One region of the Dactylosporangium sp. NPDC000244 genome, then DNA from elsewhere that is predicted to be linked to it. Evidence: riboswitches for the same ligand, from Rfam matches in the RefSeq annotation. Region 1 holds a riboswitch; the other holds the start of a gene.
The links. A riboswitch is a leader RNA that binds a small molecule or an ion and turns the genes downstream of it on or off. The one in region 1 is predicted to bind thiamine pyrophosphate.

Region 1 (4,576 bases):
CGAGCCGGGCGGCGGTCGCGGCCGCGAAGGTGCAGCCGGTCCCGTGGTTGTTGGTCGTGTCGATCCAGGGGGCGCTCAGCAGCGAGGTGTGGCCGTCGTACCAGACCGCGTCCACGGCCTCGGCGCTCCCCCGCAGGTGGCCGCCCTTGACCACGACGCACCGGGGCCCGTACGCGGCCAGGTCCCCGGCGGCCTTGGCGGCGTCGTCGGCGTCGAGCACCTCGCGGCCGAGCAGCACCGAGGCCTCGCGCAGGTTCGGCGTGACCACGGCGGCGTGCGGGAAGAGCAGCTCGAGGTACGCGCGCTCGGCGTCGGCGGTGAAGAGCCGGTCGCCGGAGGAGGCCACGAGCACCGGGTCGACCACCAGGTTCGGCAGCCGCGGGGCGAGCCGGGCCACGAGCGCGACGGTGTCCGGGTTGGCCAGCATGCCGGTCTTCACCCCGGCGACGGGCAGGTCGTCGAGGACGGCCTCGAGCTGGGCCTCGACGAACCCCGGGTCGACCGCGGAGATGGCCCGCACGCCCGCCGTGTTCTGCGCGGTGAGCGCGGTGATGACGCTGGTGCCGAAGACCTCGTGCGCGGCGAAGGTCTTGAGGTCGGCCTGGATCCCGGCCCCGCCCCCGGAGTCGGAGCCGGCGATGGTGAGCGCCACGGGAGGGTTCATGCCGCCAGCAGCTCCTTGACCAGGCGGGCCGGGTCCTCGGCGCGCATGACGACACCCATCACGGCCACACCCGCGGCGCCCTCGTCGAGGCAGTCGCGGACCCGGCCGGGGGTGTCGACGCCGCCGAGCGCGAAGACCGGCACGGGCGCGGCCATCGCCATCCGGCCCAGGGCGGCCAGGCCGAGCGGCGGGCCGTAGCCGGGCTTGCTGCGCGTGGCGAAGATCGGCGAGAGGGTCACGTAGTCGGCGGGGTCGTCCGCGGCCGCCACCAGCTCCTCGAGGCCGTGGCACTTGCGCAGGGCCCCGTCCTCCTCCAGCAGCAGCCGGCCGCCGGCCTGGTCGAGGAGGCTGCGCAGGGTGGACGCGAGCTTGAGCCGGCGCCGCGGCGGGAGGTCGTGCTCGCGCAGGACCACCACCCGGGCCCCGCCGTCGACGGCGCCCGCGATCACCTCGTCCAGCGGGCGCTCGCTCTGCCGGCGGTCGGTGAAGACGATGAGGCCGGGCTCTACCACGGCATACCTCCGGTCGGGCTGGATGCGGTCGCGTGCAGGCGCCGGGGGATGCGCCCGGCCAGGTGGGCCAGCCGCCCGGCCCGCACCGCGAGGCGCATCGCCTCGGCCATGCGCGCCGGGTGCTCGGCCCGGGTGACGGCGGAGGCGAGCAGCACACCGTCGCAGCCCAGCTCCATCGCCAGGGCCGCGTCGGAGGCGGTGCCGATCCCGGCGTCGAGGATGACGGGGACGGTGACGAGCCGCCGGATGAGCGCGATGTTGTGCGGGTTGCGGATGCCCAGGCCGGAGCCGATGGGGGCGCCGAGCGGCATGACGGCCGCGCAGCCCACGTCGGCGAGGCGCTGGGCGAGGATGGGGTCGTCGCTGGTGTACGGCAGGACGGTGAACCCGTCCCCGACGAGCCGCGCGGCCGCGTCGACCAGCTCGACCCCGTCGGGCAGCAGGGTCTCCTCGTCGCCGATCACCTCGAGTTTCACCCAGGCGGTGCCGAAGGCCTCGCGGGCGAGGTGGGCGAGCTTGACCGCCTCGGTGGCCGTGTAGCAGCCGGCCGTGTTGGGCAGGACGCGCACCCCGCAGCGCTCGACGACGTCGAGCAGCGAGGGCGCGGCCGGGTCGAGCCGGCGCAGGGCGACGGTGACGAGCGCGGTCTCGCTGGCCCGGATGGCCGCCTCCAGGGCCGCGTGGCTGGTCGCCCCGCCGGTGCCCAGGATGAGCCGGGACGGCAGCTCGACGCCGTCCAGCACCAGTGCGTCAGCCACCCTGCACCGCCGTCAGCACCTCGACCTGGTCGCCCTCGGCCGGGCGGGTCTGCGCCCAGCGCGAACGGGGCACCACGTCACCGTTGAGGGCGACGGCGATCCCGCGCGGATCCTCTCCGGCGAGCATCCGCACCACGTCGGCGACGGTGATGCCCTCATCGACGGTCGATGCGACGGCGTTGACCACGAGCTGCATGGAACTCACTCCTGCCTCCCTGCGCCGGCATGATCCGGATCAGGTTCTACGGTCGGGGGCTCACAGCCCCCCTCTCAGCCCGGTCGCACCGGACTCCCGTGGGGTACGTGTCCGACGATAACGCCGCCGGAGCCGTCAGGTAAAGCGCCCGGCCCCGAAGGCTCGAACGTCGACCCCGGTCGCGCCGAGCAGCGCCAGGTCGGCGACGGCGGCGGCGGTCGCCGGGGCCAGCAGCACCCCGTTGCGGTGATGGCCGGTGGCGACGATCGCCCCGGACGCGAGCCGGTCGATGACCGGGGCGTTGTCGGGCGTGCCCGGGCGCAGGCCGGCGAGGGTCTCGGCCAGGACCAGCTCCGCGACCCCGGGCAGCAGGTCGGCGGCCGGGTGGAGCAGGTCCAGCACGCCGCCGGCGGTGACCGTGGTGTCGGCCCCGCGCTCCTCCTCGGTGGCGCCGACGACCAGCTCGCCGTCGCGGCGCGGCACGAGGTACACGTCCCGGCCCCGGGCCACGCCCCGCACGACGTGGCGCAGCAGCGGCTCGGCGCCCCGCAGCCGCAGCAGCTGGCCCTTCACCGGGCGCACCGGCAGCCCGGTCAGCGCGGCCGAAGCGGCGCCGGCCGCGACGATGATCACATCGTCCCGCAGGGTGGACGGGTCGGCGACGTCCCGCGCCTCGAACCGCACCGGCAGGGTGCGCAGGGCCCGCAGCAGCAGCCGCGGGTCGACCTGGTGATCGCCGGAGGCGAGGGCGCCGCCGCGGACCCGCGGGGCGAGCAGCGGCTCGCGCTCGCGCAGCTCGCGGCCGGTGAGCGGCTCGATCGGGGTGCCGGCGCGGCGGTAGAAGCCGATGAGCCGGTCGATCTCGGCCTGGTCGTCGGCGGTGAGCGCGACGAGGAGGGTGCCGTCGGTGCGGTACGAGATCGGCAGTCCGGTCCGCGCCTCGACCCGCTCGGCGAACGACGGCCAGCGGCGCATCGACTCGAGCATCAGCGCCTGCAGATCCTCCTCGCCGAAGACGGCCTCGGCCGTGGGCGCGAGCATCCCGGCCGCGACCAGCCCGGCGCCTCGTGCGGGGTCGCCGTCGTACACCGTGATGCCCCCGGCACCCCGCTCGACGAGCTCGAAGGCGATGCTGAGCCCGATGATCCCGCCGCCCACGATGCCGATGCTCATGCTCATGCTCATGCCGGGCACTCCAGGAACTCCCGGGCCGCCGCGTACGGGTCCGCCGCGCCGCTGACCGCGCCCACCACGGCGACGGCGTGCGCGCCGGCCGCGAACAGCTCGCCGGCCCGGGCCGCGGTCACCCCGCCGATCGCCACCACGGGCACGGGCACCGCCTCGGCCACCGCGCGCACCCCGGCCGGGCCGATCGCGTCGGGCAGCCCGCTCTTCGTGGTGGTCGCGAACGCGGGCCCGACGCCGAGGTAGGAGGCCCCGTCGGCGACCGCCCGGCGCGCCGTGTGCGGGTCGCGGGCGGTCGCGCCGAGGATCGCGTGCGGGCCGAGGATGCGCCGGGCCGCGGCCACCGGCAGGTCGTCGGCGCCGACGTGCCCGCCGTCGGCCCCGGCCGCGAGCGCGAGGTGCAGCCGGTCGTTGACCAGGCACGTGCGGCCCAGCTCGCGGCACATGGCCAGCACGCGCACGGTCAGCTCGAAGGCCTCGCGGTCGGTCAGGGCGTCCTCGGGGCGCACCTGCACCGTGTCGAAGCCGGCGCGCAGGGCCGCCGCGACGACCTCGAGCGCGTTGCGGCCGGGCCGGGTGTCGGTCACGAGATGCAGTCGTCCGAGGATGGGCACCACGATAGTTTTTCAGACATGAAGCAAGTGCGACTCGGCCGGACCGGCCTGCAGGTCTCCGAAATCTGTCTCGGCATGATGAGCTACGGCGATCCGGCCCAGCGCCCCTGGGCGCTGGGCGAGGAGGGTGCCGACCCGTTCGTGCGCCGCGCCGCCGAGGCCGGGATCACGTTCTTCGACACGGCCGACGTCTACTCCCTCGGCGCCAGCGAGGTGATCACGGGCCGGCTGCTGGCGAAGTACTTCCAGCGCCGCGACGACTACGTCCTGGCCACGAAGGTCCACGGCCGGATGAGCGACGCCCCCAACGACGGCGGCCTGTCCCGCAAGCACATCCTCGCGGGCATCGACGACTCGCTGCGCCGCCTCGGCACCGACCACGTCGACCTGTACCAGATCCACCGCTGGGACCCCGCCACCCCGATCGAGGAGACGATGCAGGCCCTGCACGACGTCGTCCGCGCCGGCAAGGCCCGCTACATCGGGGCGTCCAGCATGTACGCCTGGCAGTTCTCCAAGGCCCAGTACCTCGCCCGCGAGAACGGCTGGACCCCGTTCGTGTCGATGCAGAACCACTACAACCTGGTGTACCGCGAGGAGGAGCGCGAGATGCTCCCGCTCTGCGCGGACCAGGGCGTCGGCGTGAT
Region 2 (4,576 bases), on a different contig from region 1:
GCCCTGCTTGTGCTCCAGCTTGCCCTGCCAGCGCGCCATCGCGTAGAAGGTCTCGCGGGCCAGCCGGCGCGAGGCCCGCTCGACGTAGCGCAGGTGCGGAGCCAGGGCGCCGAACTCGGCGAAGCCGCCCGGCAGCTGGCCCTTGCCCGCGACCAGGGTCGGCAGCCACCTGGCGTAGAAGCCGCCCGCCTTCCCGGCCGCCTTCGCCTTGCGGCCCAGGCCCGCCTCGGGGTCGATGATGTCGCCCGCGACCGAGAGGTGCGCGTCGACGGCCTCCCGGGCGATGGCCAGGTGCATGATCTCCGTCGAGCCCTCGAAGATCCGGTTGATGCGCACGTCGCGCAGGATCTGCTCGGCCGGGATGGCCCGCTCGCCGCGCGCGGCGAGGGAGTCGGCGGTCTCGTAGCCGCGGCCGCCCCGGATCTGCACGAGCTCGTCGGCGACCTTCCAGGCCAGCTCCGAGGCGTACAGCTTGACCAGCGCGGCCTCGATGCGGATGTCGTTGCGGTTGTCGTCGGCGAGCCGGCAGGAGACCTCGAGCATGGCCTCCATCCCGTAGGTGGTGCCGGCGATGAACGCGATCTTCTTGGCGATCGCCTCGTACGTGCCGATCGGCCGGCCCATCTGCACCCGCTCCGCGGCCCACTCGCGGGCCACGCCGAGGCACCACTTGCCGGCCCCGACGCACATCGCCGGCAGCGACAGCCGGCCGGTGTTGAGCGTGCTCAGGGCGATGCGCAGGCCCTGACCCTCGCCGCCGATGACGTTCTCCTTGGGCACGCGCACGTCGTGGAAGCGGGTGACGCTGTTCTCCAGGCCGCGCAGGCCCATGAACGCGTTGCGCCGCTCGATGGTCACGCCGGGCGCGTCGCCCTCGACCACGAACGCGGTGATCCCGCCCTTGTGCCCCTCGCTCCTGGGCACCACCGCCATGACCACGAACAGGGTGGCCAAGGTCCCGTTGGTGGCCCACAGCTTGACGCCGTTGAGCAGGTAGTCGCCGTCCTCGGTGGGCACCGCGGCGGTGCGCATCCCGGCCGGGAACGAACCGACCTCCGGCTCGGTGAGCAGGAACGCGGAGACCTCCCCGGCGGCCAGGCGGGGCAGGAAGCGCTGCTTCTGCTCGTCGTTGCCGATCAGCTTGAGCGGCTGCGGCACGCCGATCGACTGGTGCGCCGACAGCAGCGCGCCGATGGACGGGTTGACCGAGCCGACGAGCATGAGCGCGCGGCAGTAGTCGAGATTGGTCAGGCCCAGCCCGCCGTACCGCTCGTCGATCTTCATCCCGAAGGCGCCCAGCTCCCCGAGCGAGCGCAGCACCTCGTCCGGGATGTGGGCGTCGCGCTCGATCTGCTGGCCGTCCACCTCCGCGCTCAGGTAGGCGGCGAGCTTGGCGCGGAACTCGGCGCCGCGCGCCTCGGCGGCCGGATCGAGCTCCGGCAGCGGGTCGATGAGATCCAGGCGCAGCCGGCCGAGAAAGAGCTCCTTGCCGAAGCTCGGCTTGCGCCACTCGGTCTCGCGGTTCTCCTCGATGACCTTGCGCGCCTCCCGTTCCGCGCGCACCGACGTCGCAACCATGGACACCCCCAGGTAGACGCTCCCGAACCTCCAGGTTATTACCCACGAGTAGCGTCGGCTATGCCAACGATCGCGGCCGCGACCGCGGCGGGTGCCTCGTCGGGGATCCAGTGGCTGACGCCGGCCAGCGGCACGAACCGGTAGCCGGCCGCGACGTGCTCGGCACAGGCGCGGGCCGCCGTCGGGCCGATGGCCACATCGCCGTCGCTCCACACGTACGTCGTCGGCACCGTGGCGGGCCCCAGCCCGACGAGGTCGAGCGAGCTCATCGCCCGGTACCAGTTCAGCGCCGCCGTCAGCGCCCCCGGCTCGAGCAGCGGCCGCACGTACCCCTCGACGTCCTCCAGCGGCGCGAACAGCCCGCGCAGCCGTCGCGCGGAGTCGGCCAGCAGCACCTCCTCGGCCTTGCCCGGCTGCCGGAAGAGCTTGATGTACGCCGAGCGCTCCCGCTGGTCCGGGTCGTTCGCGTAGGCGTAGGCCGAGGCGTGCGGGTGCGGCACCGAAACCGCCGTGAGCGTGCGCACCCGGGCGGCGTGCCGCAGCGCCACGTGCCAGGCGCAGATCGCTCCCCAGTCGTGGCCCACCAGGTGTACCGCCGGAATCTCCAGCGCGTCGAGGACCGCCACGACATCCAGCGCGCACTCGGTGATCCGGTAGGCCTCGACCGGCGCGGGACGGGCGCCGGGCGAGGTGCCCCGCTGGTCGAGGGCGTAGGTGCGCAGGCCAGCGGCGTGCAGCAGCGGGGTGACCGCCGCCCACTCGCCGCTGTGCTGCGGGAATCCGTGCAGCAGCAGCACCGGCTCCCCGTCGGCCGGGCCGCCGTCGAACACATCGAACGTGAGCGAGCGCGCCGTGATTTTCATGACCCGAGACTACGAGTTGGCGACGATCACTGTTACCGTCGGGAAACAACTGCACATCCGACAGGGGAGCGCACAGCGCTGAGAGTGCGACGGCCGTCCGACGGCCCCGCAGACCCTCGAACCTGATCTGGGTAATGCCAGCGCAGGGAGCTCGGTCACCTCACGCCAGCCGTCACGTCGGCCTATCCAAGGGCCGGCGTGACGTCGCGTCTCCTTCTGGTTCGCACGAACTGGGAGGTTCAACCATGCAGACCCGTTGGCGGACCGTCGACATCGTCGTCGCGTCCATCATCGCCGTGGCCTTCGCCGGGGTGTTCTACGCCTGGAACAACCTGTGGAACGCCCTGGAGAGCTTCGCGCTGCCCTGGCGCGCGGTGATCTACGGCGTGTGGCTCATCCCCGCGGTCCTCGGGCCGCTCGTCATCCGCAAGCCCGGCGCCGGCCTCTACACCGAGCTCGTCGCCGCGACCGTCTCCGCGCTGTTCGGCTCGGCGTGGGGGCTCACCGTCGTGGTGTCCGGCCTGGTGCAGGGCATCGGCGGCGAGTTCGGCTTCGCCGCGACCGGCTACCGCGGGTACAAACTCGTCAACGCCCTGGTCGCGGGCGCCCTCTCCGGCGTGGGCGCCGCGCTGTTCGACCTGAGCGTCTACTACGGCGACACGTTCACGGCCGGCCAGAAGTGGACCTACGCGGCGCTCGTCGTGGCCAGCGGCGCGATCGTCGCCGGCGGCGGCAGCTGGGCCCTGCAGCGCGCGCTGTCGCGCACGGGCGTGCTGGACCGCTTCCCGTCCGGCCGGGAGCGGGTTGCCGTCTAAGCGTTGAGCACCGTCGAATTCCGCGGGTTCGGGTGGCGGCACGCCGGGCGCAAGGCCTGGGCGATCCGCCACCTCGACCTGCGCATCGAGCACGGCGAGCGGGTCCTGCTGCTGGGCGCCTCCGGGGCCGGCAAGTCCACGCTGCTCGCCGCCCTGGCCGGCCTGCTCGCCGAGGACTCCGGCGAGCAGGAGGGCGAGGTCCTGGTCGACGGCCGCGACGCGCGCCGGCAGCGCAACACGACGGGGATCGTGTTCCAGGACCCCCAGACCCAGCTCGTGATGAGCCGGGCCGGCGACGACGTCGCCTTCGGCCTGGAGAACCGCGGCGTGCCCCGGGCCGAGATCTGGCCGCGGGTCGACGCCGCGCTGAGCGCCGTCGGCTTCCCGTACGACCGCGCCCGCAGCACCGCCGCGCTCTCCGGCGGCGAGCAGCAGCGGCTGGCCATCGCCGGCGTGATCGCGCTGCGGCCCGGGCTGCTGCTGCTCGACGAGCCGACCGCGAACCTCGATCCGGAGGGGGCGCAGCTCGTCCGTACCGCCATCGCCAAGGTCATCCAGGACCTCGACGCGACCCTGGTGCTGGTCGAGCACCGGGTCGACGAGGCCCTCCCCCTGGTCGACCGGACCGTCGTGATCGGCGACGACCCCGACGCGGTCTGGAGCCCCGGCGCCCCGCTGCCGGCCCGCCGGGCCGTCACCGCCCCGGGCGAGGCGCTGCTCACCGCCGAGCGCCTGGCCCTGCCGCACACCGCCGCCGTCGTCGACGAGGAGGTGCGCGCGGGGCAGGCCCTCGCGGTCGAGGGCCCCAACGGCGCCGGCAAGACGACCCTCGCGCTGCTGCTCGGCGGCCTGACGAAGCCGCGGGCCGGGCGGGTGACGGCCTCGGCCGCGCTGGCCGGGCGGGACGCGGGCCGCCCGCCGCACCGCTGGCGGGCGCGGAGCCTGGCCACGCGGATCGGCTCGGTGTTCCAGAACCCCGAGCACCAGTTCGTCACCGACACCGTCCGCGCCGAGCTGGCCCTCGGGGGCGCGTCCGAGGCGACGGTCGATCACCTGTTGCAGCGGCTGTACCTCGACCGCCTGGCCCTCGCCAACCCCTTCACGCTCTCCGGCGGCGAACAGCGCCGGCTCAGCGTCGCGACCGCGCTCGCCGCCGCGCCCCGGGTGCTGGTCCTGGACGAGCCGACGTTCGGGCAGGACCTGCGCACCTGGCGGGAGCTGGTGACCCTGCTCGCCGACCTGCGCGACGAGGGCCGGGCGCTGGTGCTGGTCACCCACGACCCGCAGCTCGTGGCCGCGATCGGCGACCGGCGGCTGGAG

Region 2: another riboswitch for thiamine pyrophosphate. It lies ahead of ABT369_RS40760 (ECF transporter S component); the one in region 1 lies ahead of thiS (sulfur carrier protein ThiS).

What each region holds. Positions count from the first base shown of each region.
Region 1 covers NZ_JBEPEH010000016.1:57,682-62,257, forward strand. Annotated here, with positions in the region: gene thiD (bifunctional hydroxymethylpyrimidine kinase/phosphomethylpyrimidine kinase) at 1-664, opposite strand, end outside; gene ABT369_RS23310 (thiamine phosphate synthase) at 661-1,176, opposite strand; gene ABT369_RS23315 (thiazole synthase) at 1,170-1,934, opposite strand; gene thiS (sulfur carrier protein ThiS) at 1,927-2,130, opposite strand; TPP riboswitch at 2,130-2,240, opposite strand; gene thiO (glycine oxidase ThiO) at 2,266-3,315, opposite strand; gene thiE (thiamine phosphate synthase) at 3,312-3,929, opposite strand; gene ABT369_RS23335 (aldo/keto reductase) at 3,948-4,576, shown strand, end outside.
Region 2 covers NZ_JBEPEH010000035.1:56,308-60,883, forward strand. Annotated here, with positions in the region: gene ABT369_RS40750 (acyl-CoA dehydrogenase family protein) at 1-1,578, opposite strand, end outside; gene ABT369_RS40755 (alpha/beta fold hydrolase) at 1,617-2,441, opposite strand; TPP riboswitch at 2,494-2,608, shown strand; gene ABT369_RS40760 (ECF transporter S component) at 2,687-3,256, shown strand; gene ABT369_RS40765 (ABC transporter ATP-binding protein) at 3,260-4,576, shown strand, end outside.